DNA from 2 places in the Exiguobacterium sp. PvP048 genome. Region 2 is predicted to be linked to the other one. Evidence: a T-box and tRNA genes for the amino acid it is inferred to sense, from the RefSeq annotation. Region 2 holds a T-box; the other holds one or more tRNA genes.
What was found. The T-box of region 2 lies ahead of leuS (leucine--tRNA ligase). A T-box ahead of a tRNA ligase gene usually reads a tRNA of that ligase, here a tRNA-Leu.

Region 1: it has a tRNA-Leu gene. The T-box ahead of leuS (leucine--tRNA ligase) is inferred to sense a tRNA for this amino acid. The anticodon was not compared.

The regions. Positions count from the first base shown of each region.
Region 1 covers NZ_JBEPSU010000003.1:278,290-293,412, forward strand. Annotated here, with positions in the region: gene ABIC15_RS09250 (2-oxoglutarate dehydrogenase E1 component) at 1-1,296, opposite strand, end outside; gene ABIC15_RS09255 (amino acid ABC transporter ATP-binding protein) at 1,652-2,380, opposite strand; gene ABIC15_RS09260 (amino acid ABC transporter permease) at 2,377-3,021, opposite strand; gene ABIC15_RS09265 (transporter substrate-binding domain-containing protein) at 3,058-3,822, opposite strand; tRNA gene ABIC15_RS09270 (tRNA-Leu) at 4,015-4,098, opposite strand; gene ABIC15_RS09275 (alpha/beta hydrolase) at 4,161-5,105, opposite strand; gene ABIC15_RS09280 (hypothetical protein) at 5,128-5,469, opposite strand; gene ABIC15_RS09285 (S66 family peptidase) at 5,490-6,506, opposite strand; gene ABIC15_RS09290 (thioredoxin family protein) at 6,536-6,877, opposite strand; gene ABIC15_RS09295 (DUF779 domain-containing protein) at 7,008-7,376, opposite strand; gene adh (aldehyde dehydrogenase) at 7,398-8,918, opposite strand; gene ABIC15_RS09305 (TraR/DksA C4-type zinc finger protein) at 9,128-9,649, opposite strand; gene ABIC15_RS09310 (hypothetical protein) at 9,735-10,532, opposite strand; gene ABIC15_RS09315 (mannitol-1-phosphate 5-dehydrogenase) at 10,775-11,920, opposite strand; gene ABIC15_RS09320 (PTS mannitol transporter subunit IIA) at 11,924-12,361, opposite strand; gene ABIC15_RS09325 (PTS mannitol transporter subunit IIBC) at 12,386-13,819, opposite strand; gene ABIC15_RS09330 (BglG family transcription antiterminator) at 13,989-15,123, opposite strand, start outside.
Region 2 covers NZ_JBEPSU010000001.1:537,011-552,133, reverse strand. Annotated here, with positions in the region: gene ABIC15_RS02745 (GNAT family N-acetyltransferase) at 1-480, shown strand, start outside; gene ABIC15_RS02740 (alpha/beta fold hydrolase) at 564-1,268, shown strand; gene mnmM (tRNA 5-(aminomethyl)-2-thiouridylate-methyltransferase MnmM) at 1,321-1,911, opposite strand; gene ABIC15_RS02730 (MDR family MFS transporter) at 2,090-3,271, shown strand; gene ABIC15_RS02725 (peptidoglycan bridge formation glycyltransferase FemA/FemB family protein) at 3,439-4,470, shown strand; gene ABIC15_RS02720 (HAD family hydrolase) at 4,523-5,167, shown strand; T-box leader at 5,207-5,429, shown strand; gene leuS (leucine--tRNA ligase) at 5,477-7,882, shown strand; gene ABIC15_RS02710 (hypothetical protein) at 8,012-8,992, shown strand; gene ABIC15_RS02705 (BaiN/RdsA family NAD(P)/FAD-dependent oxidoreductase) at 9,025-10,284, opposite strand; gene ABIC15_RS02700 (putative polysaccharide biosynthesis protein) at 10,469-12,133, shown strand; gene ABIC15_RS02695 (pseudouridine synthase) at 12,120-12,839, shown strand; gene ABIC15_RS02690 (SDR family oxidoreductase) at 12,880-13,512, opposite strand; gene ABIC15_RS02685 (DeoR family transcriptional regulator) at 13,622-13,840, opposite strand; gene pepV (dipeptidase PepV) at 14,147-15,123, shown strand, end outside.

The sequences.
Region 1 (15,123 bases), on a different contig from region 2:
CAAACAACTTTCCGGCTCATCTGCATTGACGTGGAAAATCGGAATCTCATACCCTTTTGCCAAGTCACTTGAATAACGGGTCGAACGGGAATCCGTCGGTTCCGTCGTAAAGCCGATTGTGTTATTGGCAATGATATGAATCGTTCCGCCTGTGTTATAACCTTTCAAATTCGTCAGGTTCAACGTTTCAGCAACAATTCCTTGTCCAGGGAAAGCAGCATCTCCATGAATGAGGATAGCGGCAGCCTTCCCTTGTTCCTGACGTGGTGCCCCTTTTTGTGAACGGTCATCTTGCGCTGCCCGTGTGAATCCTTCGACAACAGGATCGACGAACTCGAGGTGAGACGGATTGTTGGCAAGCGTCATCCGGACGTTACTTGACTGTTGTTCCATTTTTCGGTTTAACCCTAAATGATACTTCACATCACCCGTCCAACCGTACGTGATGCCGATTGATCCTTCGGAAGGGACAAGATCATGGTTCGGTGCATGCTGGAATTCCGCGAAAATCATTTCATACGGTTTGCCTAATACATGTGCCAAGACGTTTAATCGTCCCCGGTGCGCCATTCCGATATTGATTGTTTCCGACCCATTGGCAATCAGATGTCCAACGATCGTGTCGAGCAATGGAACCATCGCGTCAAGACCTTCAATCGAGAACCGCTTCTGTCCGACGTACGTTTTATGAAGATATTTTTCGAATAACTCCGTCTCGGCGAGCCGTTTGAATAACTGCTTTTTCTGTTCGACTGATAAACGTGCCGTCAATGCACCTTGTTCAATTTTTTGGCGTAACCATTTCTTTTCTTCCAAATCATCGACGTGTTGGAATTCAACGGCTGCGGCACCTGTATACTGTGCTTTTAAATGTTCGATCCCTTCATAGGCATCCTTCAGATGTCCCGGCGGTTCCGGACAAACAAGCGTGACCGGCATGCCGCGTAAATCGGCTTCCGTCAATCCGAACTGACGAAGCTCCAGCAATTCCGTTTCCCGCGGATGATCTTTCAGCGGATAGATGTCAGCCGCAAGGTGACCTTTCGCTCGAATTTGATCCGCTAAGCGACTCGCTGCCAAGTACTTTTCGAAATCTCCCGTTTCGATCGGTTGCTGAGTTACTGATTCTGCGACCGGAGCACCATTTTGTTCGAAATAGGTCCGTGTTTCTTCATCAACAGAAGAAGCATCTTCTAAAAAGCGTTCATACAATTCAATGATGTATCCAAGGTTTGGTCCATAAAATGTTTGCTGTTCCTGTTCCCGGCTTGCCATGTACGGTTCCCCCCGTTTCATTCATTCCACTCATTGTACTGAAAATCAGTATATTTCCAGCTCTCTACCTGTTAGCGCTTTCAAATCATATGACATAAAAATTCGATAATCGTCATGTTCCTTGCAACGAGGCCGAACATAACCCTTAACGATGGCCTGTATGTCAAAAGTGTTTGCCTTAGTTATTATATTACTACTTCTTTTAGGTCAGTGCGTTTCGAATTCCCAATTTCTCAGTCATAAATGTATAAGTTTTTCTTATGACTGTACCCTGTGTTGTTTATGAATGAAACCTCTCTAGGGGAAAACAGCTGTATTCGTCAAAAAAAGAGCAGAAACGACCTCCCTGAAGGCCATTCCTGCTCAATGTCTTGTGTTATAACACTTTACTTAAAAACGATTGTGTCCGTTCGTGTTGTGGAGAATCAAACAATAGACTCGGAATGTTTTCTTCGACGATGAAACCACCATCCATAAAAAGAACCCGATCCCCGACTTCACGCGCAAATCCCATCTCGTGCGTGACAACAATCATCGTCATCCCTTCAAGTGCCAATTGTTTCATGACAGCAAGGACATCGCCGACCATTTCCGGGTCGAGCGCGGATGTCGGCTCGTCGAACAACATGATTTTCGGATTCATGGCCAGGGCACGGGCAATGGCAACCCGTTGTTTTTGACCGCCGGACAGTTCCCCCGGATAGTTATCGGCTTTCTCCCGCAATCCGACTTTATCCAACAATTCGAGCGCCCGCTGTTTCGCTTGCGTTTTGTCCGTTTTCCGGACTTTCATCGGTGCAAGTGTGACGTTCTCAAGCACGGTCTTGTGGGGAAACAAGTTGAAATGTTGAAACACCATTCCGACTTCTTCACGGACTTTATTGATATCGACTTTCGGATCTGTGATGTCATGGGTATCGACGATTACTGTACCGCCCGTGATATCTTCGAGCCGGTTCAAGCAACGGAGAAACGTACTTTTCCCCGATCCCGAAGGTCCAATGACACACACGACTTCTTTTTCTTCAATCTCGACCGAAATATCCTTTAAGACTTCGTTCGAACCAAATGATTTTTTTAATTGTTTGACTTCAATGATACTCATCGCAGTGTAAACCTCCGCTCCAAGAATTTCCCTAATAGTGAAAGGAGATAGATGACGACGAAGTACATCAGACCGACGACCGTCCAGACGATGAACGGTTCAAATGTCGTTGCTTGTTGCACTTGTCCCTGTTGCGTCAAATCCGCGATACCGATGATCGATAGCAACGACGTATCTTTTAAACTGATGATCGATTGGTTCGTAATCGTCGGTAGCATACGGCGGAAGGCTTGCGGTAAAACGATTTGTGTCATCGTTTGACGCCCCGTCATACCGAGAGAACGTGCCGCTTCTGTCTGCCCTTTATCAATCGATTGAATCCCGGCCCGGATGATCTCGGCGAAATAGGCTCCGGCATTGATGGCGACAGTGAGAATCCCGGCATACATCCGGTCCATCGACAGCCACTCAAGTGAATTGAGTCCAAAATAAATGAAGAACAATTGGACGATAAAGGGCGTTCCCCGGATGACATCGATGTAGACGATGGCAATCCCGTTTAAAATCTTAAGTGGTGATAAACGCATCAAGGCGACGATCAAGCCGATTAAAAATCCGACGATGACCGCGATGATAAAGATATAGAGGGTGATCTGTAACCCTTCTAGAAAAAACGGAAACGCCGTTTTTGCGACTTCCATCAGTGACTCAACTCCCTTGTCATTCGTTCAAATGGCTTATTTTAAATACGTATCGACGATTTTGTCGTACTCCCCGTTTTCTTTCAGGTTTGCGAGTCCTTTGTTGATTTTTTTCATCAACTCTTCGTTTTCACCTTTGAGGACGGCAATTCCGTAATTATCACCATTCAAACGGTCTCCGACAAGTTTCAGACCAAGGTTTTGCTGTTTGTTTGCATAGGAGATGACCGGATAATCTTCAATCAATGCGGCAGCATTTCCGTTTTTGACTTCCTGGAACATGGCCGGGCTGTCATTGAATTGAGTGACGGTGATTCCGAGTTTGTCTGCATTATCAGTTGCATATTTTGCACCTGTTGTTCCCTTTTTAACCGCAACTTTCTTGCCTTTCAAATCATCGACTGATTTGATTTTGTTTTCATCTTCTTTGACGACCAGGATCAGCCCGGCTTTAAAGTACGGGTCTGAGAACGTAACAACCTTTTTCCGTTCCGGTGTGATACTCATTCCGGCAATCGCTACATCCAGTTGGTTCGCTTGAAGAGCGGGAATGATTCCGCTGAAATCCATCGCTTCAAACTTGATTTTAAATCCTTGATCTTTGGCAATCGCTTTGATGAGGTCGATATCGATTCCCTTGTATGTGTCCCCGTCTTTATATTCGAACGGCGGATACGTAACATCGATGCCAACCTTGTACGTCTTGTCTTTTGAGACCTCGTCCTGTGAACCGATACTACATGCGCTTAATACCACGAGACAGCTGAGCAATAAAAATAATACCGATAAATGCTTTTTCATGTTGTTACTCCTCTCTTGAAGACAAATGCCTTCTTTCATGTATTTTCCTCAAAAAATTTTCCTTAACACATATTTTATCAGAAAAATTCAAATTTTACGAACAAACTTGTTAAGAGCATGAATCAAAATTTTTCAAAATAAAAAAATAGGAGCACCCTTCTGACGAAAAGTACTCCTATTTTCACTTTAAAATGCCGCCGAGAGGACTTGAACCTCCACGGTGTTGCCACCACTAGATTCTGAGTCTAGCGCGTCTACCAGTTCCGCCACGACGACTTCTATTTATGTTATTAGAATACTAAATAGTTTTTTTCGTGTCAACGGTTTCATGCATTTTTTTATACTTTTTCTGTCGGTTCGTCTAAAATCCGCCGGACGAATCGTTCCACGACCGTATCGTATGTGTCCGGATCCTCGAAATAAGCCATCGCGTGGGCTGCATTCGGAATGACCACCAATTCTTTTTCCGTCGGACAGGCTTGATACAATTCATAGACCATTGAAGTCGGAACAAATGTATCGGCTCCGCCGTGAATAAACAGAATCGGAACCGTCGCCCGCTGGACTTGCTTAATGGCCGAGGCTTCACTGAAAAAATAGCCCGCTTTTAATTTCGTCAAGATACTTGTCATCGTCAGGAACGGGAAATGCGGCAGACGATACATCCGCTTCATTTGATAGGCGAGAACGGCGTTGACCGACGTATACGCACAATCGGAAATGATGCCTTTGATTTGCGGCGGCAACAGTTCCCCACTGGTCATCAGAACGGTTGCTCCTCCCATCGAAACACCGTGCAAAAAGATTGCACTTTCTCGGCCAAGACGAGCTACCAGATATTCGGTCCACCGGAGACAATCTTCCCGGTCATGCCATCCGAAACCAATATAGTTCCCGTCACTTTTTCCGTGTCCACGGTTATCCGGCATCATGACGTGGAAACCGGCTTGGTGATACAGATACGCAAATCCGGCCAAATCCGTTCCGACACCGCCGTATCCATGCACTAAAATCACAATCCGATCCGATGGTACAAGCGGCGGCAAGTAATGCCCGCGTAACATTAATCCGTCATGCGCCTTGACTTCAATCAATTCCAGCGGCTGTTCTTTAATCCACGTCTGCCCCGGTTGCATCAGACGGACCATTTCGTCACTCAAATCACGGTTATTGGATAAAAAGGGTTTCGGATTGGTTGCGATCGCCATTTCATAAAAGTAATAACTCGCTGCAAGCATCCCGGAACCGATTACACCTAAACCGATTTTCGTTCGTGTTCGCATTGCTCCCACTCCTCATCTGCTCTTAAAGATCAATTTGTAGTTGTGCTGAGGACTCGGCATCCTCTTCTTGTAAAATTTGTTGCCGCAGACGATGTTCGTGTTGTGCCTTTCGGTAAGCAAATTCCTGAACCAATTCTTGTCCCGTGAACCCTTCTTCGACGATGTCCGACAGCAAATCCGTTTCCGTCGTGACGATTTCCTGTGGGTTCCGAATAATCAGCACTTGACCGACCTGTGCTAACATCAGTTCATCTTTTACCTGTAACGCATCATAAAACGGTTCAGGCAGGGTCATCCGCCGTGTTTCCGGATTGATGTGCACCCGCTTGTACGCTGCTAACGATTGAAACTTCCGACTCGCCATATCTGTCCTCCTCTTCTAGATTACTGAAATGTCATGTCTAATCTAGAATCTTTTCCTTGAATCATGATAGTTGCTGATGCTCCGTTGACGAGTGTCATTTGCGGCGGTTGGTGACCGATATCGAGATCGTAAAACACCGGAATGTCCAGCAGTTCATTAAACGTCTTATACACGTCGAGGATGGTATACTCCTCAACTGTCCGCCCGCCGGCTGTTCGTCCGAACACGATGCCCGATGCCCGCTCGAACCACCCCGCGAGATACATCTGCATCAGCGAACGGTGAACGTCGGTGGCACTCGCTTCCGATACTTCAAAGTACCAAAGAATCGGTTCTTCATTCAGCTGATCCGTCTGAAACGTGACCACATCTCCGTACGGTGTTCCGATGAGATGACGAATCGTTTCAAGACATCCGCCAAGCAACCGGCCGGATACCTGTTTTTGGGCCGGATCGATTGTTTTCCACTCTGTTGCCGCGTCGAGGTGGTACATATAACGTTCGGGCCGTTCCGCATGATTCCAATTCGTCTGATACAAATCAGATGTCCACTGCGTCACGGTTGCTCCGGCAGGCGTCGCGAGAACTCGTCGCCAAGCTGTCGTCGTTTCATTCCATTCTTCACTGCGCATGTCGACGAAGTTTGGTCCGTGCGCCGTCGCAATGCCGGTCTTGAGCGTAATCGCAAACAGTAATGTACTGATATCCGAATACCCGAGCAACCACTTTGCCGGAATTCGTTCAAAATCCAGGAATGGTAACACATCAATCGCCCGTTCCCCTCCAAATGGTGGAATGATTGCATCAATTTCCGGATTTTGCAGCATTGCATTCAGCTCGTCCGCCCGCGTTTGAACCGGCGCACTTGCCGCCTGCTGTTGTGTCCAAACGGTTTGTCCGACTTGAACAGTCATTTGCCGATCCCGTAATCGATTCGTCGCCTCTTCAATCATCGGATGCAGTTCTTCCGATAATCCGGAAGACGGAGCCGTCACACCGATTGTTTGTCCGGTCCAACCTAAATAAGGATAACGCATGTCTGTTTCCTCCTGACGATGTGATATTGTTAATCGAGTGATGCTACCAATCGGCTGAGCTGTTCGACTTTTTTAGTAAACGGTTCAATGGGAACGATTCGTACTTCCCGGTGAATTTCTTTCCCGTTCGCAAAAAACAGCAAAGCCGGAGCAGTAAACACGGAAAATTCTCCGGCAATTTCCGGGACGCTTCCTAAATCGACATGTCCCGACCGAAATTCGGGATGACTCGCTAATATCGGCTCAATCTGCGGAAACAACGAAGCGCAGACACCGCAGCCCGGACTCGAAACATAAATAAAACTCGCCCGCTGCCCGAGATAAAAATCCCTCACGGCTTCAATGGACGTCAACTCTTGAAAAGTCGCCATGTTTCGTCCTCCTCTTTTTGTAAAATATCTTTTAATTATAACGTGATGCCACAAAAAAAACACCTTCCACCCGGTGTATCTAAGTCATAAGCACTTAAATACTCGGGCGAGGTGTCTTCTTTTGATTGTTCTATGGTTTGGCAGTAGCTGTGAGCTCCGCATATTCTTCAGACGTAAAAGCACGAGAACGTGTTAAAAACCGTTTCCCCTCGACGCCTTCCAAGGAAAACATTCCGCCTCGACCATCAACGACATCAATGATCAGTTGCGTATGTTTCCAGTAGGCGTATTGATCCTCATGAATATAAAACGGACAGCCGCCGATTGTACCGATCAATAAATCTTGATCGCCTAAAAATAAATCGCCTTCCGCAAAACACATCGGGGAACTGCCGTCACAACATCCACCCGATTGATGAAACATTAACGGTCCGTGTTTTGCTTTTAGCAGTTCAATCAATTCCAAGCCGGCATCGGTCGCAAGTACACGTTCGACCATGTCGCCACATCCTTTCTTCGATTAGAAGAAACCAAGTTTATCCGGGCTATAGCTGACGAGAAGATTTTTTGTCCGCTGGTAATGGTTAAGCATCATTTTATGATTTTCACGGCCGATTCCCGACATTTTGTAACCGCCGAACGCAGCATGTGCCGGATATTGGTGGTAACAGTTTGTCCAGACGCGTCCTGCTTCAATCGCGCGTCCGAAGCGGTATGCCCGGTTCATGTCACGCGTCCAGACACCGGCACCTAAGCCGTACAGCGTGTCATTGGCAATTTGCAGTGCTTCTTCTTCTGTTTTAAATGTCGTGACGGACAGGACTGGCCCAAAAATCTCTTCTTGGAAAATCCGCATCTTGTTGTTTCCTTTGAAAATTGTTGGTTGAATGTAATAACCATCCGCGAGGTCACCGTCAAGATGGTTCCGTTCGCCGCCAATCAGACACTCGGCCCCTTCCGATTTTCCGATTTCGAGATACGACAAAATTTTCTCCATTTGTTCACTCGATGCTTGAGCACCCATCATGACATCAGCATCCAGCGGATTACCAAGTTTGATCGCTTTGACACGTTCGAGGACCCGTTCCATGAATGGCTCGTAGATGGATTCTTCAATCAAGGCACGTGATGGACACGTACAGACCTCCCCTTGGTTCAAGGCAAACATCAATAATCCTTCGATTGCTTTATCGAAAAAGGCATCATCGGCATCCATGATATCAGCAAAGAAGATGTTTGGTGATTTCCCGCCGAGCTCGAGTGTAACCGGAATGATGTTTTGCGACGCATACTGCATGATAAGTCGTCCCGTCGTTGTTTCACCCGTAAAGGCGATTTTCGCAATCCGCTTGCTTGAGGCGAGCGGTTTTCCGGCTTCCAGTCCGAAACCGTTGACGATATTCAGGACACCCGGAGGTAATAAGTCTTCAATCAGTTCCGTCATCAGTAAAATACTTGCCGGTGTTTGTTCCGCCGGTTTCAAGACGACACAGTTTCCTGCCGCGAGTGCCGGTGCGAGTTTCCAGACAGCCATTAAAATCGGGAAGTTCCACGGGATGATCTGACCGACGACTCCAAGTGGCTCATGGAAATGATAAGCGACTGTATCGTTGTCGAGTTCCCCGATTGAACCTTCTTGGGCCCGGATGACACCTGCAAAGTACCGGAAGTGATCGATGGCAAGCGGAAGATCGGCATTCAGTGTCTCACGGACTGCTTTCCCGTTTTCGAGAGTTTCCGCATAGGCGAGCATCTCAAGATTTTCTTCCATCCGATTCGCAATTTTATTTAAGATGTTTGACCGCTCTGCGACTGACGTCTTGCCCCAGGCATCTTTTGCCGCATGTGCCGCATCCAGTGCCAACTCGACATCTTCTTTCCCTGAACGGGCTACTTGACATAATACTTTCCCGGTAATCGGCGTCACGTTATCAAAATATTCTCCACCGACCGGTGCCGTCCATTTTCCGTTAATGAAATTTTCATAACGATCCTTGTATTGTACCTTTGACCCTTGCGTGTTTGGAATCTCATAAATCATCTGATTGTTCCTCCCTCAAATAAAATGGTCAACCGACGAGAAGGTATCTCATGTATGCGCTTTCATTTTACCCCTATCGAAATGTCTTCTTGTTTCTATCGTACCAAATGTTTTATAAAAGTCAAAATTTTCCGATATTTTTAAAGATTTTTTTTCACAAAAAAAACACGTCATCTCCAAAAAATGGATTGACGTGTGGATTGGTCGAATCAGCGTGTCGGATCGATGCCGTCCTCTTTATCAGAAGGTGTATCCGAGTTTCCGAACTCACCGACTTTACTGAATCCGTCAGTTGCCCCATCGATGTCTTTACCGGTTGCCGTAACGGATGGATCAAGGACCGCCTCTTCACTCGGGCGCGATGTCGGATCGTTTCCAAGCTGCTCTTCTTCTTTTTTCGCGTCTTCAATACATAATAACGTTTCCGGAATGATGTCAAGACGTTCGATTTCAATCTCTTTGCCGCAGACTTTACAGATTCCGTACGTGCCATCTTCAATCGCTTTTAACGCGACATCGACATCCGATAACATTTCTTCCTGCATATCTGTCATTGCTTGATCGCGTTCCCGTAAAAACAATTCGTCTCCCGAATCGCCCGGGTGGTTGTCGTAGCTCGACAGTTCCCCTGTATCATAGTCGACTTCGCGATTTTCAATATTTGTTTCCGTTTTATCTTTTTCCTTTAACAAACGTGTTTTGAATGTCTCGATTTGCTTTTCTGATAACATAGCCTTCATCTCCAATTCTTTAGCTTCAGCTTCTTCTCTAAAGGATTTAACCGAAATGAAACCATGTTAAACGTCAAAGACTGTCTTAAGAGCATTTATAGGAGCGGATCGAGCCGTGTAAATCACAGATGACCGTCATGAATTCCTGACCATCCTTGAAGCAGATTTGATGACTTCTGCCATTTTTAGAAGTCGTAATATCATCGATCCACAGCCGGGTAGCGTCAGCGGAGGATAACATCGCTACTTTGTCACGAATCAAGAACAGATCAAACGGCAACAGATTCAAGGACTGGATGACTAAACCGAATTTCCGGAACAGCGGATCCAGCTGGTAATGCGAGAGACTGTATAAACTCTTCTCCATCCCGCCTATCAACAATTGAATCGAGTGACACGGTTCTCGGCTGTCGATCCGCTCTTTTTGCAGGATGATTCGCCCTTGAACGCCGGATCCATCAAAGACATGTTGCATTTTCTCTTGATCGACGCGAAGAGCTCCCGGTTTGACATGCAGGACCAGATGCGCAAATTCGGCGTAATCCGGTTTTCCGATTTCAAGTGCCTGGATATGTCTCACTTCTTCCCGTTCAATCAATTCAATCAGTCCGCGTTCCACCGTGTCCGATACGTCCCCTTCAGAGGAAAGACGGACATCAATCACGTATTGGTCGACGACAGTATTGACTTCGAGTGTATACATCAAGTGCGGGTTCTGTTCTTGTTCGAGGGTCAGGCGGTTCAACAGCAATTGATGAATCAGTTCGACCGGTGTATGAGATGAAAATTGACTCGTGTAAATCAAGTGTTTTGCTGCCATCGAATGGTTTGATTTTAATCGTGTTCCTTTAGCCATATATACGTTCACTTTATAATTCAGCATAATTCCACCTTCTCTTAACTAAGAATCGGATCGGAGAATAGTTCCGTTTCTATAGCGTACATCGCAAAAACCGTTAAAAATATTCGATAACGAATATTCTAAATCTGTTATACACAAGACTATGAATTTATGTTAAAGATTTGGAAATTAGAAAACTTGGGTGCTTTTCCTAAAACAATTGGATTTAAAGACAAAAAAACCAGTCTCCGGCAAACACCGGAACTGGTTCAGGTCAAACGGGATCAGGCAATGGAATCACTCATCGGGTGCATCTGTTCATACTGACTGACAATCAGTTGACTGAGACGTTCGTCTGCTTCCAGTCCCAGATAAGTCGCGACGGTTTTTTGGATGCCGTTTTGTTCAATAAAGGTATTTAATTCAGAAGATTCTGAATCATTTGGATCGGAGTAGGTTAAAGCCGCAGCAATCCCCAGAGCTAATCCATTCGCCTCGATACCACGGTCCATTAATTCGCGGGCCGGTTTGACCAACCGGTCGCGTGGCCCGAGCTTCCGGATCGGTGAACGGGCAACACGGACGATTTCATCATGGATCCGCGGATTTTCAAATCGTTTAATGTTTTTTTGAATATAGGCGCTGTGATCTTTCGGATCAAAGCCATATTTTTCAAGCAGTAACCATCCGGTTTCATACAAGGCACTTTGTACGCCGCGCCGGACACGGACATCCTGCAGACTTTCAGCAATCGTCTCTTTTCCAAACAATGCACCGAGGTAAGAGGCGATCGCATGTCCGGTGTTGACGGTGAATAATTTCCGTTCGATGAACGGTGTGATGTCTGCCACGTATGTCACACCTTCGAACACCGGATAATCATCCGGTAACGCCTTTGTCTCAATAACCCACTCGAAAAACGGTTCGACTTCGACGTATAACGGATCGTCATGGTGTTGCAACGGGACAATCCGGTCGACGGCGGCATTCGGGAAAAAGACATTGCTTGGCGTTGACTCAAGATAATGCATCACTTCTTGCTGCAAATGACTGGATCCTTCGATCATGTTTTCACATGCGATCACAAAGACGTTTTGGGTTGTCGTCCGTTGTTTGAGTCCTTCCGCAAGCAAGGGAGCAATTCTCGCAAGCAACGTCGGTCCGACAGCTGTCGTCACGACATCGGCTGTCGCGATGGCTTCGACTACCCGCTCGGCTTCAGTCTCACTGTTCAATGCTGTGACGCGCGACACCTCTTCCACCGCTGCTTCTTCCGCCGCATAACCGACCGTGTACGCCCCGCGCGTTTTCAACGCTTCGACGACTTCGGCATTCACGTCAATGAAACAGACATCATAACCTGATTTAACCAATTGTAAGCCGATGAAGCCCCGACCGATATTTCCTGCACCAAAATGAACGGCTTTCATAGCTTACACCTCCACAGATAACAGCTGAATAATGTCTTCGGCTGTTTGCGCTTTGACCAACTGCTCGACATTCTCTTCATCCGAACAAATAATGGCAATGTGCGACAGCAGTTCCAGGTGTTCGTCACCGATGCCGGCAATCCCGATGATCAGCTTTGCCTTTTCGGTTCCGAACGACACACCGTTCGGAACCTGTAGAATGGATAATCCTGTTTTTAAGACTTCTTCTTTTGACTCTTCCGTCCCATGAGGAATCGCGACATGGTTTCCGATGTAGACCGTCGATAACCGGTGACGGGTTTTCATCGATTCGATATAGTTCGGACGGACATATCCATGATCGACGAGCAATGTTCCTGCTGCTTCAATCGCTTCCTCGTCCGTATTAAACTGTTGATTCAGTAACACCATTTCTTTTTCCAGTTTCATCGCAGTTGCCATCCTTCATTCACTCCTGTCTATTTTTTAAGAAATTTTATTGCGTGCTGTTTCGATTTCGTGAACCAGTTGATCATAGTAACCTGCATTCAAGAAGTTTTCGACGGACCGATGTTCAGCTTGCGGTACTCGTTCCTTCGCCCGTTGCGTCAAATCCTGGTGCGTGATGATGAATTCGGCATCTGTCGGGAGTTGACTGATCGACGTGTTCGTTACTTTAATCGGCAGTCCGGCTTTATTAATTTTGTTGCGTAAGACGGATGCGCCCATTGCACTCGATCCCATTCCGGCGTCGCAGGCAAAAATGATGTGTTCGACTTCTGCTAATGAAGTTGCAGATTCCGCTGAAACAAGCGAGGAAGCAATCGAATTTTTACCTTTCATCGCGCTGACATTAGCCGTTGCTTCTTCAAGCGATGTCTCTTTTGCTTTACTCGTTTTGAGCAAGACAGACGAAACAACAAACGTAACGGATGCAGAAATCAGGATACCGGCAACAAGACCGACATATGAACCGCGAGATGCCATCGCAAGGACAGCAATGATACTTCCTGGTGAAGCCGGTGCGACCAGACCGACATCAAATAAGACGAAAGTGAGGATACCGCTCATACCGCCGGCAATCATGGCGAGCAAGAGAACCGGTTTCATCAGCACATACGGGAAGTAGATTTCATGAATCCCGCCGATGAACTGGATAAAGGCTGCCCCTGGTGCTGTCTTTTTCGCTGCACCTGAACCGAAGACCGAATAAGCGAGTAACAAGCCGAGACCCGGTCCCGGATTCGCTTCGAGTAAAAACAGAACCGATTTTCCGGCTTCACTAACTTGGTCCAAACCGAGCGGACTTAAGATTCCGTGGTTAATGGCATTGTTGAGGAACAAGATTTTAGCCGGTTCGATGAACAGACTCGCAAGTGGCAGCAAATGAGCACTGACGATCGCTCCAACAGCCGCTGCCATGATATCGTCCAGTCCCGTCATCAGCGGACCAAACAGTTTAAAGCCACCGATCATCAACAAACCACCGATAATCCCGACCGAGAAATTGTTAACGAGCATCTCAAGACCCGGTTTAACTTTGCCTTCAATTAGTTGATCAAATTTCTTGATGGTAAATCCGCCGAGTGGTCCCATGACCATTGCGCCGAGGAACATCGGAATTTCTGTTCCGACGATGACCCCCATCGTCGCCAGTGCCCCGACGACTCCTCCGCGAACGTCATGCATCAATTTCCCGCCGGTAAACCCAATCAGTAGCGGCAACAGATACGTAATCGTCGGACCGACTAACTCCGCCAGACTTTTATTCGGTGCCCACCCGGTCGGAATGAATAACGCCGTGATGATCCCCCAGGCGATGAATGCACCGATGTTCGGCATGACCATCCCGCTGAGGAAACTTCCAAACCGTTGTACCTGGACACGGAGTCCACGTTTTCCTTCTTGTGTTGTTGTCATTGGTGTACCCTCTTTGTTTGCATTGTATGATAAGTGCTTTGCTATGCCCTTATTGTATGCGCTATGGAAACGCTTACTCAATCTTTCCTAGTTCACGTTTTGTCAGATTACTTGGACAAGACCAAAAGAACCATCCGTATCAACGAATGGTTCTTCTGATTTGTTGTCCTCATGAGAAATTAATCGGTTGCTCGACCGCCTCGAGCTCTCTTTCGATGACCTTCCGGAATGTCCGGTTCAAAATCTGTTGCAGTTGATGAACATCCCCGTATTCAAATTGATGGGTTTGTTCATCATTTTCGATGATCGCACCACTGATTGAGCTGAGCAGTTGCAGCAGTTGATCCGTCGCTTCTTCTGGTGCCGCGAGTACTAAAATCCGTTCGACCGGTTGAATGAGCTGATCCATCCCCAAAAGATCAATCGGTTGATCCAGCTCATAGATGAAGAACCCTCCACGATGAATCGATTCGTCGCGACCATGGAATAAAGCCAACCGTGTCCCGGGAATGCCGAGTCCAGACATCTCGTGACGCCGTAACAATAGCGCCGATAATTGGACGGCCGACGAGGTGACGTTTTTTTCGACCAGTCCATTGCTGATTTCAAGAAGGATTTCTTCCAACCCTTCCGTTTGCGAAGCAATCGTTTCAATGGAAAACGCGTCACTCAATTGGCGGGCCGTCTTGACCAATTCTTCCAATCGAACTAAATCCAGCCATCCCGATGACTCCTGACGGACGGGAGATTGGAACGATTTCGGTAGGGAGACAAGTAATTTCCGGATTCGGTCGACTTCTTCTTTCGGCAGTAACGGATTGACGAGCAGATGCGGTTGACTAATGTCCGGCAACGGCACCGTCGATAACACAAAGTCATAATCCTTCAGCTGGAGACGTCCAATGCCAAAGAGAGACGAACTTTCGACTTGCTCGAGTTCGGTAAATTCCTGCCGTAACCGGTTCATCAGTAATTTCGACGATCCGAGTCCCGCCGAACAGACGACGAGGACACGGTAGGGTGTTTTCGGCAACGGTTTACTTAAAACAGCGCCAAAGTGCATCACCCAAAAGGCTAAGTCATAATCCGCAAACGTTTGATCGTTGAAGACGAATTCAGCGGCTTGTTTAACAGCGTCAAACAAACGCGGGTACTCCCGTTCGATCTGTTTAATGACATAAGACGGATTCACGATGTTTTGTTTCGTATACGACATGATGTGACTGACCAACCCGTGTTCGAGCGCCCGGTCCTCTGTGAAACCTTCTCCGTACAATAAGGAGACCTGTTCGATCAGTCGTTTG
Region 2 (15,123 bases):
ATACGCGAAGCGGTTCCGACTGATGCAGCACGCATTCATGATATTGCGCTCACGTCTTGGATGGACACATATGAGGAAATCTATTCAGAACGCTCGAAAGCCCATTTCGTTCAAGAAGCGTACCCGCAGGAAGAAGTGGTCCGGGCGATTCGGACAGCGGAGGAAGCACGTGGAGAATATTTCAACGTCGGACTGATTGACGGGGAAATCGTCGGTTTCATTCACGCGATTGATGTTGAGGGAACATGGGAAATCGTCCGATTGTATGTCTTGCCGAAATACCAACAAAACGGGATCGGACGCCGGCTGATCCGCGAACTGGAATTGCAGGGAGCCTCTCCGATCGAAGTGTATGTCGAATCTCGGAACTATAAAGCCCGCCACTTTTTAACGTCGTACGGATTCAAGGAAATCAGTGAGACGACAGAGGAAGTCTTCGGACAAGTGGAACCTGTGACGCGTCTGCAACGTATATATTAAAGAAATGGAATCCGACTTAAGGCGGTTTGGCTGGAGTCGGATTTGTTGCATACTAAACAGATATCGAATGAAGAGGTGAGTTTGTGGTAGAACAACCAACCGGAGTGATCGTTCTTGTATATCCACTCCAATTACGTGCTCGGCCGAGTGAGGCGCTGATTCGTGTATTAGAACGCGAATACGAAGTTCTCCTGGTCGATGCACCCCGTCGTGTATCGTTTGAAGAACATCAACAGCTGTTAAAAGAAGCATTACGTGAAGCCGGTAAACGAAAATTACCGATTCACATCATTGCCTGCAGTATGGGGGCACTTGTCGTCAATCGGCTGCTTCAAGAATATGAGTTGCCGATGGCGAGCCTGACATTCATCTCGCCGTTATTTGATTGGCACAACTCGAAGCAACTAGGCGGCGTCAAACAAGTGTTTGCAAGTGCTTTCGACCGGTTCCGTCCGGATGCTCCGCTCGGCACATTGCCGTTCGGACAGAACAATGAGGATGCTGCACGTCTTGGTGAATTGACGTATGCGGAATATCGCGAGATTGAAGAAGAAATCGTCATCCATGACGAAGAACGTAAGAAACTGCCGCGGGTCCATCTCGCTTGTTTTTATGCACCGGATGATCAGTTCGCCGACGTCAAGTTGACGCTTGAAGTGTGCCGGAAGATGGGCGGAGACCAGATTTATCTGCAACGTCTGCACGGTTTCCCGCACTTCAGTTTTGAACGTTTGAATACGCGGTTTGCTGAAAAGCTATTGCTGTTTCTAAAGATGGTGGAAGATTAAACGGCAACAAGAAAAAGAGGAATCCGGATAGCATCGGGATTCCTCTTTTTGTTTAGTCGATTGTTTGTTTCTTTAATTTTTTTTCAATCGCGACGATGAACGGGGGATTGTTTTGCTGATTCAAGAAACGATATTGCAGGACGGCATAATCCTGTTGCGGGAGGGAAGAGACATGTTCCAATACCGCATCGCGTTCACGTCGTCCTTCCGAGTGGCCATGGTAGATCACGAGGACAACCAGACCGCCGGGGACAAGAACCGGAAGGAGGGCACGGAGTGCTTCGAGTGTTTCTTCCCCGGTCGTCGTAACGGATTTATCACTCCCCGGTAAGTACCCCAGATTAAATACTCCGGCACGGATCGGGCGTTGTTCAGCAAACAAGCGGGCTCCGACATGAATATGGCTTTCATGGTACAAATCGACCCAGTCCAAGACGTGAGCCGCCTGCAGACGGCGTGTCGTTTCTTCGATGGCCTGCTCCTGGACATCAAACGCGATGACCCGTCCGCTCGGTCCGACCTGTTCGGCAAGAAAATGCGTATCATGACCGTTCCCGGCAGTCATGTCGACGACACAATCCCCTTCATGGATGACTGATTCCAATAATTCTTTGGCGTAAGGTAATACACGTGCAAGTGACATGGCAAAAACTCCTCTTTCTGATAATATGCTCTATTTTTTTCTAAGTACCCGGAAAATTGACCCTTTAGTCAAGTGTATCATTTTTCCGATTGTTCGTTTAATAACGAAGTTCCTTGACAGAGAGGAGAATAATTTCGTAAAGTGGCAAGGTTGGAAACTACATTGGAGGATGCTTACCATGCCGAAATTACCTCGCGCGGTCTGGATTCTGGTATTGGCGATGGCGATCAATACGACAGGATCCTCTTTTTTATGGCCGTTTAATACATTATACATTCATGATTATTTAGGAGAGTCGATGACAAAAGCCGGAATGGCTTTATTCGTCAACTCGGCTCTCGCCATTGTCGGAAACTATATCGGCGGAAAAGCATTTGACCGGTTAGGCGGGAAACGGACGCTTGTCATCAGTGTCATTGGACTGGTCCTTGCCTCGATTGGTCTTTGGCTGTTCCATCAGACCTTCACCGGGTATGTGCTGATGTTAGGATTGATCGGATTCGTCGGAGGAATGGTGTTTCCGACCATCTATGCTTTGACCGGTGTCATTTGGCCGGAAGGTGGAAGACGGGCATTTAATGCAATCTATGTTGCCCAAAATGTCGGTGTGGCACTGGGGACCGCAATCAGCGGACAAATTGCAGCAATCGACATCCAGTTCATCTTCATCGCCAATCTGATCCTTTACTTATTGTTTGCCGTCGTCCTTTTTGTGGGGCTGAACTGGATTCAAGTGCATCCGGTCAAACGTCAATCGGTATCGGCAGGGGAAGAAGTGCGGGAGCCGCTCTCGAAGAGTTCAGTCCGGACGATGTTGTACGTTTCGGTCGGCTATGCGCTCTTGTGGTTTGTGTATGTTCAATGGCAGGGAACATTTGCCGTGCATACAAAATCCCTCGGTGTGACAATTTCCGAATACTCGATTTTATGGACGATCAACGGTGCACTGATCGTATTTGCGCAACCGTTATTGACACCTGTCCTGCGCTGGTTTGGTGACGACTTGAAACGTCAGTTGCTGACGGGAACCGGCATTTTTCTTTTGTCCTACGCGATCGTGCCTTTTGCCGGCGGATTCAAGATGTTCTTAGTAGCGATGGTCATTTTGACGATCGGTGAGATGTTCATTTGGCCGGCGGTTCCGGCAATGGCAGCCCGCTTGGCTCCGATCGGGAAAGAAGGCGAGTTTCAGGGGTATGTCAATATCGCCGCTTCGGCAGGGCGGATGATCAGTCCGACTGTCGGAGGGCTGATTTATGATTTATCCGGTATGAATGCCGTGTTCATGACATTGATTGGATTGATCCTGCTGGCAGGATTCACATTCGTTCGGGCTATACCAAACAAGGCGGTAAAATGAGAAAAGGACAGAAGCGATCGCTTGATTCCGCTGTCTGTCTTTTTTGTTGAAGAAGCATATTAAACATGTAAAATGGGTATTGAATTAAAAGGTAAAAATTAATTGATTAACCAAATTAAAGGGAAAATAGTTATGTTCGACGTGTCATATGCCGGAGGTGGAAAAAGATGAGGCGATGTATTTTTGTGGAAGATCAGTTGACGTGGGCATCACTTGTGGAAAATAAATCACTTGATATTTTTTATAGCTATGAATATGTTCATTTGAATGCCCGGACCGATGAAGCGGCCGGACTGATTTATTTTCAAGGAGCATCAGGTGAATTATTTTATCCCTTCTTGAAGCGGCGGATTTTTGACACCGAATACTTTGATTTGATTACGCCTTACGGATACGGAGGTCCGGAAATCATTGGTGAGTTGACTTCAGAAGAGCTGACCGGTGCCAAACGTTCGTTTCGACAATGGGCGATGCGTCAAAAAATTGTTTCCGAATTGATTCGTTTTAATCCGCTGACGGAAAACCATAAACGTGTAGCGGATTGGACGAAAACGGAATTCATTCGCCACACGACAAGCATCGATCTTCGGCCTTCTGTAGAAGAAATCATGCAGACCTTTCATAAAAAAAACCGGAGTATGATCCGGAAATCCTTGGCGTCAGAGCTGACGGTCCGAAGAGGATCGAAAGAAGATTTGCCAACCTTCATCCGTCTTTACTATCAAACGATGGACCGGAAGGATGCTTCGTCGCATTACTATTTCACGACCGAATATTTTGAACAGTTGTTTCAACCGACGGAATTGTGTGAACCGTTATTGTTAATCGCGGAGTGGCAGGGAGAAGCGGTCGGTGGATATTTCGTCCTGCTCGGGAACGAGTATGCACACGGACATCTGATCGGTTGTCAACGTGATGAACATAAACTTTTTCCGAATCAGCGCCTGGAGTATGAGGCGATTTTACATTCCAAGTCAGCCGGCATGGTCGAGCAGCACCTCGGTGGCGGCTATAAGGAACGGGACAGTCTGTTTGAAAGCAAATGTCGTTATACAGGTTACCGTATGTTTGAATACCACCAAGGAAAGACGATTCTTCTTCCCCATGTCTATGAACAATTGTGTCAACGGTACGGAAGCGACGAAGCAGCCAATTATTTCCCGGAATACCGTTATCAGGAGACGGTTTTAGCCACCTGATCATCTGCAGATGATCAGGTTTTTTGGTAGGCTGATAACAGGAGGGGAAATCATGAAAAAAACAGGTTTGATTTTTGATATGGATGGGGTCATCCTCGATAGTGAAATTCAATATTTTAAAGTCCATCAACAGATGTTCAACACGTTATCAATTCCGCTGGATTTGACGCAGTATGCGACATTCATGGGGAAAACCGGGGATGAGATGTGGGAGGAACTGATCACACAACACGCGTTACCGCACTCGACGGAAGCATTGCTGGCACTCGAACACGAATTATTCCAACAGCATGCGAAGCCGGAGACCTGCGGTTTGAAGGACGGCGTAAAAGAACTGATGGAACTGGCCCGGACGGAAGGATACCGGATTGCGATTGCGTCCTCGAGTTCACTTGAAAAAATTAAACGTGTCATTACGCATTATGAATTGACGGTCGATGCTTATACGAGCGGATTTGAAGTCCCGCGTTCCAAACCGGATCCGGCGATTTTTCGTCTGGCGGCAGAGCGGATCAATCAGTCACCCGAGGCCTGTATCGTCATTGAAGACGCCGCAAACGGGATGATTGGTGCCAAAAAAGCGGGCATGGAAGTCATTGCCCTGCTCGACGATCGGATGCCGGCACAAGTCTTGCATCATGCGGATCATGCCGTATCATCGCACGCCGCGATTGGAGAAATTTTACGCAACCGTTGACGGTAAGGGAAGGTTCGGCTTACACTTACACATAGATAGTCCATTGCGACGAACTGAAGTAGTAAGGGAGTCATTCCGTTTTAGAGAGCTGGTGGTCGGTGCAAACCAGTCGGAATCGTCCGTGAACTCGTCAGGGAGCATGATTCGTGAAACCAAGTAGCGAACTCCGGTCCTTCACACCGTTATCTGTGAATCAAGTGGTCTGCTTCAGCAGACAACGTGGGTGGTACCGCGGGAGACAAACCGGTCTTTCGTCCCTATTCCTAGGGGCGGAGACCGGTTTTTTGTATATTCAGAGGAGGAATAAAGATGCCGTACAATCATCGTGAAATCGAACCGAAATGGCAAGCGCGTTGGGAACAGGACAATGCGTTCGTCACAACAGAAGATCCGGAAAAAGAAGGCTTTTATGCGTTAGACATGTTTCCTTATCCATCGGGAGCAGGACTTCATGTCGGTCACCCGGAAGGATACACGGCAACCGATATCCTGGCCCGGATGAAACGGATGCAAGGATACAACGTCCTTCACCCGATGGGATGGGATGCGTTTGGACTTCCGGCGGAGCAGTATGCGCTTGATACAGGAAATGACCCGCGGGAGTTCACTGCCCAAAACATCGAAACCTTTAAACGTCAGTTAAAAGACTTGGGATTCTCGTACGACTGGGATCGTGAAATCAATACGACGGATCCGAAATATTACAAATGGACACAGTGGATTTTTACGAAATTGTATGAACAGGGACTCGCTTTCGTTGACGAAGTCGCCGTTAACTGGTGCCCGGCTCTTGGAACGGTGCTTGCGAACGAGGAAGTCATCGACGGGCTGTCCGAGCGTGGTAATCATCCGGTTGTCCGCGTCCCGATGCGGCAGTGGGTTTTAAAAATTACCGAGTACGCGGACCGTTTGCTCGAAGATTTGGATGAACTCGACTGGCCGGAATCCGTCAAGGAAATGCAACGGAACTGGATCGGAAAATCGGAAGGTGCGGAAATCGACTTTACGATCGACGGTCATAAAAAACAAGTAACGGTCTTCACGACACGTCCGGATACCGTCTTCGGCGCAACGTATCTCGTTCTGGCACCGGAGCATCCATTTGTCACGGATATCACAACAGAGGATCACGAAGAAGCGGTTAAAGCATACATCGCTTCTGTCCAGACGAAGTCAGATTTGGAACGGACGGATCTTGCGAAAGAAAAAACAGGCGTCTTCACGGGAGCTTTTGCCGTCAACCCGATTTCAGGCGAACGTCTGCCAATCTGGATCGCCGATTATGTCCTCGCGACATACGGAACAGGCGCGATCATGGCCGTTCCGGCACACGATGAGCGTGATCATGAATTTGCGAAACAGTTTGACCTTCCGATCATCGAAGTCGTCAAAGGCGGTAACGTTGACGAAGTAGCGTATACGGGTGAAGGCGAACACGTCAATTCACAAATGCTCGACGGATTGTCAAAACAGGAGGCGATTGAAACGATCATCGCTGAACTGGAGACGAATCAAGTCGGACGCAAAAAAATCACGTTCCGATTGCGTGACTGGTTATTCAGCCGTCAGCGCTACTGGGGTGAACCGATTCCGGTCGTCCACATGGAAGACGGAACGATGAAGACACTCGATAAATCGGAACTTCCGCTTGAATTGCCGATGATTCCGGAAATCAAGCCGTCCGGCACAGGTGAATCACCACTCGCCCTTGCAGAAGACTGGCTCGATTACACGGATCCGGTCACGGGACTTAAAGGACGCCGCGAGACGAATACGATGCCACAATGGGGCGGCAGCTGCTGGTACTACCTCCGCTTCATTGATCCGCATAATGAAGAGGCGATTGCCGATCCGGAAAAACTAAAATACTGGCTTCCGGTCGATATTTATATCGGAGGAGCCGAGCATGCCGTGCTTCATTTACTGTATGCCCGCTTCTGGCATAAAGTCTTGTATGATATCGGTGTCGTACCGACGAAAGAACCATTCCAAAAGTTGTATAACCAAGGGATGATTCTTGGAGAAAACAATGAAAAAATGTCGAAATCACGCGGAAACGTCATCAATCCGGATGAAATCGTCAAATCGCACGGTGCAGATACACTCCGCTTGTACGAAATGTTCATGGGACCGCTTGATGCTTCGGTGTCGTGGTCGGAGAACGGTCTTGACGGGGCACGTCGTTTCCTTGACCGCGTCTGGCGTCTGTTCGAACGGACAGCGGACATTCAGGACGTGACGACAGTCGATGCAGACTTTGAACGTGTCTACCATCAGACGGTTAAAAAGGTAACGGAAGACTTCACGAACATTCAGTTCAACACCGGGATTTCGCAGTTGATGGTCTTCGTCAACGAGGCCAATAAACAACCGGTCTTACCGCGTCACTTCCTTCGAGGATTCATTCAATTGCTGACCCCGGTCGCACCGCACCTTGGGGAAGAGTTATGGGAACAGCTTGGTTTTGAGGATACATTGACATATGCGGCATGGCCGACATTTGACGAAACGAAACTCGTCAGCGATACAATGGAATTCGTCATTCAAGTCAACGGTAAAGTCCGTTCGAAGCTCGTCATCAGCATGGAGGCAACAAAAGAAGAAATTGAAGCCCTTGCGTTTGCCGATGAAAAAACACAAGAGTGGATTGGCGATAAAACGGTTCGGAAAGTCATCGTCGTTCCGAAAAAACTGATCAATATCGTAGCGAACTAAGGTAAAACCCCTCATCTGATTCGTCAGATTGAGGGGTTTTCGTTTACCTCCGTCGCAAGTCCGCTTTTTTTTTAGGGCGCCTTCTGCTAAACTGAATCAGAAACCGAGACAGAAAGGCGATTTGTGTAAATGAAACGAACTTATATAGTCTATACAACGATTTTTGCCGTCGTCTCCGGTCTGATCCTTTGTGTGTCGCTCGTCTTTTCGAGACCTGAGACCGTCGCACAAATCAAAGAGACGTTTGCCAAAATTGAGACACAATCGAAACACCAAGCAGCAGTTAAACAAGTACCGACGAAAACACCGTCTTCCATTCCGAATCCGGAAGAACCATTGATCAAAAACGTCCAACAGATGTTGTACGATGATTCGATCGGTTCCTATCTTGTCGTAACGGAAGATTATCACTTTTTCGAAATCAGCGGGACCGGCGAACGAATCAATGCGTCATTCCAAATCGAGGATGAAGGCAAATTGATGTTATCGGGACTTGACGGTATGACGCTCGTTGACGGCGAGACCGTCGCCTTATTGACGTCCAATCAAATTCTCGTGACCGTTAAACGGGAAGAAGGCGTCTGGAAAGAAGACAAACGGGAACGGGTGGCAGGTACGACGATCCGCGACAGTTTCCACGGACTCGGTTACGATGCCAAGAAAAAACAATTCTACACGATCAATCACATTCGTTCGTTAGCGCGAAGTGAACTGACGTATTTCACGACGAAACAAGATGAAATAAAAATCGATAAAGATGCGACCGCAAAGGAAAAACGCGCTTTAAAGAAAAAACGAAAACCGCCGTATTTGACGATTGTAGAGCGAAAGCGGATTGACACGGCCGGCGGCATGCGCAGTGATGCGAAAAAAGCCTTCACGGAAAATTTCCGTCCGATTGGTCTTGCTGAACGGCAAGGGCGGATTTACACGTTGGATTCGGAAGCATTATTCCTGTATTCGATTGACACGAAAGATGTGACGATTACAGGGGAGTCGGCAAGCCCGAAAGTCTACGGGGCAGAAGGCATATTTGTTCAGGACAATGAGTTGTTTGCTTTGATCCAAACAGATAAATTCTCGAGCCGTTCGTTTACACCAATCGACTAAAAGGCTAGCTCCGTGTGGAACTAGCCTTTTTGTCATAACGCGGTCAGTGCAGCATTCGTGCCGGCGCAATGTCCGGTCACGAAAGCGGCTGTGATATTATAACCGCCTGTATAGCCGTGGATGTCGAGGATTTCGCCGGCGAAAAAGAGACCGTCTGCTTTTTTCGACATCATCGTTTTTGGTTGGATTTCCTTGATCGAAACACCGCCGCCGGTGACGAACGCTTTATCAAAGTCGAGTGTTCCGACTGCTTGAAGCGGGAAGCGTTTGAGCGTCGCCAGCAATTGAGTGAAGTCCTGTTTTTTAATTTGCGTACAGACTTCATCTCCAAAACCGATCCGGGCAAATAACAGATCGAGCAATCGTTCCGGAACAAATCCTTTTAACGCATTGCGGACCGTTTTTTTCGGGTTAGCGGCAAGGGCAGCTTGGAACCGTTCCGTCAGGGCACCAATCGATTCTTCCGGGAACAAGTCGATCGAAAGATGGACAACACGCTCACCGGACCGTTTTCTTTCTTTGATCGTGTACTGACTGCACCGTAAAGCAATCGGACCACTCAGACCGAAATGGGTAAATAACAGATCGCCGGTGTGCGTCTTGATCGGTTTATCTTTTTTACCGTGAACCGTCAGCGCGACGTCACGTAACGAAAGACCCTGAAGTGTCTTTTCTTGGATGAACGTATCGTTCAGTAAAATCGGCACTTCGGTCGGGAAAAGTTCCGTGATCGTATGACCGGCTTTACGTGCCCAAGGATAACCGTCGCCGGTTGAACCGGTATGGGGAACCGATTGTCCACCGACAGCGACGACACAACTCTTCGCTTCGAGGCGGGATCCGTCCGCAAGCAGGACGGCTGCGAACGAACCGTCCGGATGGAAGTCAAGTGTTGCAACTTCCGCATTGATTTGAATTTCAGCGCCGTGCTGGCGGATTTGATCAATCAATACCCGGACGACGTCAGCTGCTTTATCGGAAACCGGGAACATCCGTCCATTATCCTCTTCCTTCAGAGCGACACCAAAGCCCTCGAACAGTTCAATGATGGATTCATTATTGAACTGAGAAAAGGCACTGTAGAGAAAACGGCCGTTTCCGGGAATCGATTGAACCAATTCTTCCAATGGTTTGCGGTTCGTGACGTTGCATCGACCGCCGCCTGAAATTGCCAATTTTCGTCCGAGTTTACTTCCTTTATCGAGCAAAAGCGTCTTTGCGCCTGCTTGTAACGAGGCGAGCGTTGCCATTAAGCCGCTTGGTCCGCCTCCGATTACGATTACATCATACATGTGGTCACCTCATTTGTTGGATTCTGCTTGTTTCACTTTAGCAGAAGTTTGTACTGTAAACAAACCGTCTCTTTCTTTTATGGAAGCTGAGCGGTATAATGATTTGCAATTGTGCAAGAGAGAACTTGTATATTGAGACGTTTATCGAGTCAAGAAAAAATAGAAAGTGCGAGGAAGGTTATCCATGTCGACTGTGAGCAAAAAGCAAGAAACTTCATCCAGTAATACCGGATTCGTTCGTGGAACGATGTTGTTGTCCGGTGCATCACTCATCTCCCGTGCCCTTGGTCTGATTTATCTGTTTCCGTTTCAGTTCATGGTCGGAGCGACGGGAATCATGTTTTACACGTATGCCTATAATTATTATGCCATCATGATTGGTCTCGCAACAGCCGGTATCCCGGTCGCCGTCTCGAAGTTTGTCGCGAAGTACAATGCGATGGGGGAATATGACACGAGCGAGCGTTTATATCGATCTGGCTTAAAAATCATGTCCATCACCGGTGTCGTTTCCTTTCTGGCCTTATTCTTACTGGCTCCGTATCTGGCTCACCGGGCAATTCCCGGAGGAGATGTCGACTCGGCCTCTTACGTCGATGCCGTCACGATGACGATTCGCGGAGTCAGTTTCGCCTTGATTCTGATTCCGGCGATGAGTATGACGCGCGGGTATTTCCAAGGGTATCAATCGATGGGGCCGACTGCGATTTCACAAATCTTGGAGCAGATTGTCCGGATCATCTTTTTACTGGCCGGCGTCAGCATCGCGATTTATCTGTTTGATACCGATGCAGCCTGGGCAGCAACGATTGCGACATTCAGTGCCTTCATCGGGGCAATCGGCAGTGTCGCTGTGCTCGTTTATTATTTCCGGAAACGTGCTCCCGGCTTAAAAGCGTTACGCGACGGTCAGACGACGATATCGCCGGATCGCCCGTTATCAGGGTTGTATAAAGAACTGTTGACGTATGCGATTCCGATCGTCATGGTCGGTCTGTCGACACCGCTTTATCAGGTCATTGATCAAAACACGATGAATGCGGCTTTACAAAGCATCGGATACACGCTTGAAGCCGCCGGAAACGCAACAGCCTATCTGATTGCAGATAGTCATAAAATTGTCTTGATTCCGGTTTCGGTCGCGACAGGATTATCCTTATCCGCGACACCACTTTTGACGGCCTCGTTTACACAAGGGGATATGCGGAAAGTCCGGAAACAAATTTCGCAAATTTACCAGCTGGCCTTTTTCGTAACGATCCCAGCGGTCGTCGGTATGATTTTACTGAGTGAAGAGACATTCCATGTCTTATTCCCGAGAGATCAGGCGGCATGGGTCTATTTATTAAGTTATGCACCAAGTGCGTTATTCCTCGCATTGTATTCCGTGACAGCGGCAGTACTGCAAGGAATCAACCGGCAGTATTTCACGATTATTGCGACACTGGCAGGATTGCTGACGAAGTATCTGTTGAACGCACCGTTGATTCACTGGACCGGAGACGGAACAGGGGCCGGATATGCAACCATCCTTGGATACGTCGTCGCAATCGGATTGATGTTCTTCCGGATTACACAAACGGTTCAGTTCCCGTTCAGCACAGTCTTGCGCCGGACGTCACTGATTATGATCATCAGTGCCATCATGGGTGCGAGCGTCGCGCTCGTCAAATGGGGATTAGCAGCTCTGCTTCCCGCTACGACGATCGGTTCACTCATCATCTTAATCGTCGGAGCCGGAATCGGGATTGTCGTCTTTGCAGGTCTTGCCATTTGGAGCGGTCTTGCGGAAGCCGTACTTGGACGAAAATTTTCAATGAAACGAGGACGAGGAAATGCGTCTAGATAAATTACTCTCAAACATGGGAGCAGGATCCCGAAAAGAAGTAAAACAATTACTCAAATCGGGTGCGATTCAAGTCGATGGCGAAATCGTCTACGACCCGAAACAGCACGTCGATACAGAAAATCAACAAGTGTTATTATACGGCGAACCGGTCACGTATCAAAAATTCATTTATTTAATGATGAACAAACCGCCCGGCGTAATCAGTGCGACAGAAGATAAGCGGGATCAAACCGTGATTGATTTACTGTTTGACGACGTGACGTACTTCAAACCGTTCCCGGTCGGACGACTCGACAAGGATACGGAAGGGTTGCTCTTGCTGACGAATGACGGATCATTTAATCATGCATTGATGTCACCGAAAAAACACGTCGAGAAAGTCTATTATGCGGAAGTCATCGGTACGCTGACAGAAGAGGACGTGGAGGAAGTTGCAGAAGGGGTCACACTTGAGGACGGCTATAAAACAAAGCCGGGCAAGCTGATCATCTTGGAAGCAACGGACGAAACATCAACACTCGAGCTGACGATTACCGAAGGGAAGTTCCATCAGGTCAAACGGATGATGCTTGCTCTCGGAAAAGAAGTGACGTATCTGAAACGGTTGTCAATCGGACAATTGCCGCTTGATCCGACACTTGAAGCAGGAGAATACCGGGAACTCACACGTGGCGAATTAGCCTTGTTTGACTGGAAACCGGAATGAAAAAAGGACGCTCTTCTTATAGAAGGGCGCCCTTTTTGAATTATTGATTACGCAACGCTTCTGCAATCGGGAAGGGACCGCTTAATACTTCGAACTGACGTGTTTGAGTCGGGTGATCAATCAAGGTTACGAAGAGGGCCGCGATATCATCACGTGAGACTTCGCGTCCTTCATACGAATCAAAGTGTTCTTTTGTCTCGATCGTACCGCTCGGTTCATCATAACTGAGTGGACCCGGACGGACAATCGTATAATCGAGACCGCTATCTTTTAAATGACGGTCGGCCGCACCTTTTGATTCCAGATAAACTTTTAAATCACCTTGCGGATGATCGGCACCGATTGAACTGAGCATCAAGAAACGCTCAATCCCGCTTGCTTTGGCCGCATCGATGACTTTAATGGCTCCATCCTGGTCGACGGCGCGCGTCAACTCTTCCGAAGCTCCGCCGGCACCGGCTGCAAAAATAACGAGATCCGCATCTTTGACGACATCTGTCACATCTTTCGTTAAATCACCAAGACGGACCTCGGATGCGCCAAGGGCGATTAAGTCATTGATTTGATTTTCTTCCCGTACGACGGCGATAGCTTGATGCTGACCTTGTTTTCCGATCAGTTCAACCATTTTTCGCCCGGTTGTTCCGTTTGCTCCAATGATTAAAATATTCATCTCATCATCTCCTTCTCAAACTAGATATACCCTGCCTGAAAAAAAAATAACAAAAAAAGACGCGAAGGATTCGCGTCGTTACAGAAAATAGTTTGGTGAAACATCTTAATCAGCCGGCTTGTCGTTGTTTTTTACTTGATGTCCAAGTACCGCGTCTTGGGCTTACAATGAGGTTGTTGTATTCGAGCACGTTCAAGTCACGCTGGACGGTTCTTGAAGTAATGCCGAACTCTTCAACCAAGTCTGCTGTCGTAGTAGCTCCGTTCTCATTGATATAGAGATAAATCGATTTAATCCGGGTCAACATACGGTCTGTAGAATCTTTCATTGGTATAACCACTCCCCCAATGGATAGAATAGTGTTCTAAAGCTTCGGGTGACAAAAGACGATGATGAATTAAGTTGTTTCGCCTTTAGTATAACTCTTTTAATATAGAATGCAAGTAATTTAACCGAACGTTTTCAAAAAACACATAAACTTTCAATATTTAATAGCGAATGAAACGTCTTTTATTCATTTTAATGTTCGTTAAAAACGTAATAACAAAAGATTTGGTATTTTGGATGTTCGTAATTGTCAAATTTTCGCTATACTTAAAGGTGAACGAATTAGCGGACAAGGGAGAGAAGTCAAATGGTCAATTGGAAAGAAGAAGTCATGGCACGACGTGAAGATCTCTTAGTTGATTTAAAGGAACTATTAAGCATACCGAGTATTCTCGATGAAACGACGATTCAAGAAGGTGCTCCGTTCGGGACGGAAGTCAAACGGGCACTCGATTGGATGCTTGCGCTGGGGGAACGGGATGGATTTATTACGAAGAACGTCGACGGATATGCCGGTCACCTCGAGTATGGTCAAGGAGATGAATTACTCGGAATCCTCTGCCACCTGGACGTCGTACCAGCAGGCGGTGACAATTGGACATACGGCCCGTTCAATCCGACATTAGCCGACGGGAAATTGATTGCGCGGGGTGCAATCGATGATAAGGGACCCACGATGGCGGCGTATTATGCCTTGAAGATCGTCAAAGAGTTGGGACTTCCGCTTTCAAAACGGATTCGTTTGATTGCCGGTGGGGATGAAGAAAGCGAATGGCGCTGTGTGAATCATTACTTCAAGCATGAAGAAATGCCGACGCTTGGATTTGCACCGGATGCTGATTTCCCTATCATTAACGCTGAAAAAGGATTGTATGACGGATTACTCGTTCAAGGTAAACCCGTAAAAGCAGCAGATACAGGCTATCAACTCGTTCGTTTCGAAGGCGGAGAGCGTCCGAATATGGTACCGGGTCACGCGACGGCTACGGTTCATGTCGCTGAACGGGGAACAATCGAAGAAGATTTCCATCAGTATCTGGAGAAACAAGGTGTGACAGGGACAGTCAAGGAGACGGCTGAAGGACTTGTCTTTGATGTCATCGGCGTCGCGGCGCATGCGATGGAACCGGATAACGGGAAAAACGCAGCCCTTCATTTGGCACGTTTCCTGCATACCCTTCATCTTGATTACAATGGCCGCCGTTATCTTGAGATGGTCGTGCATATGTTCCGTGATTCACGTGGTGTGGCGCTTGGTGTGGCTGCATCCGATGAAACGGGCGA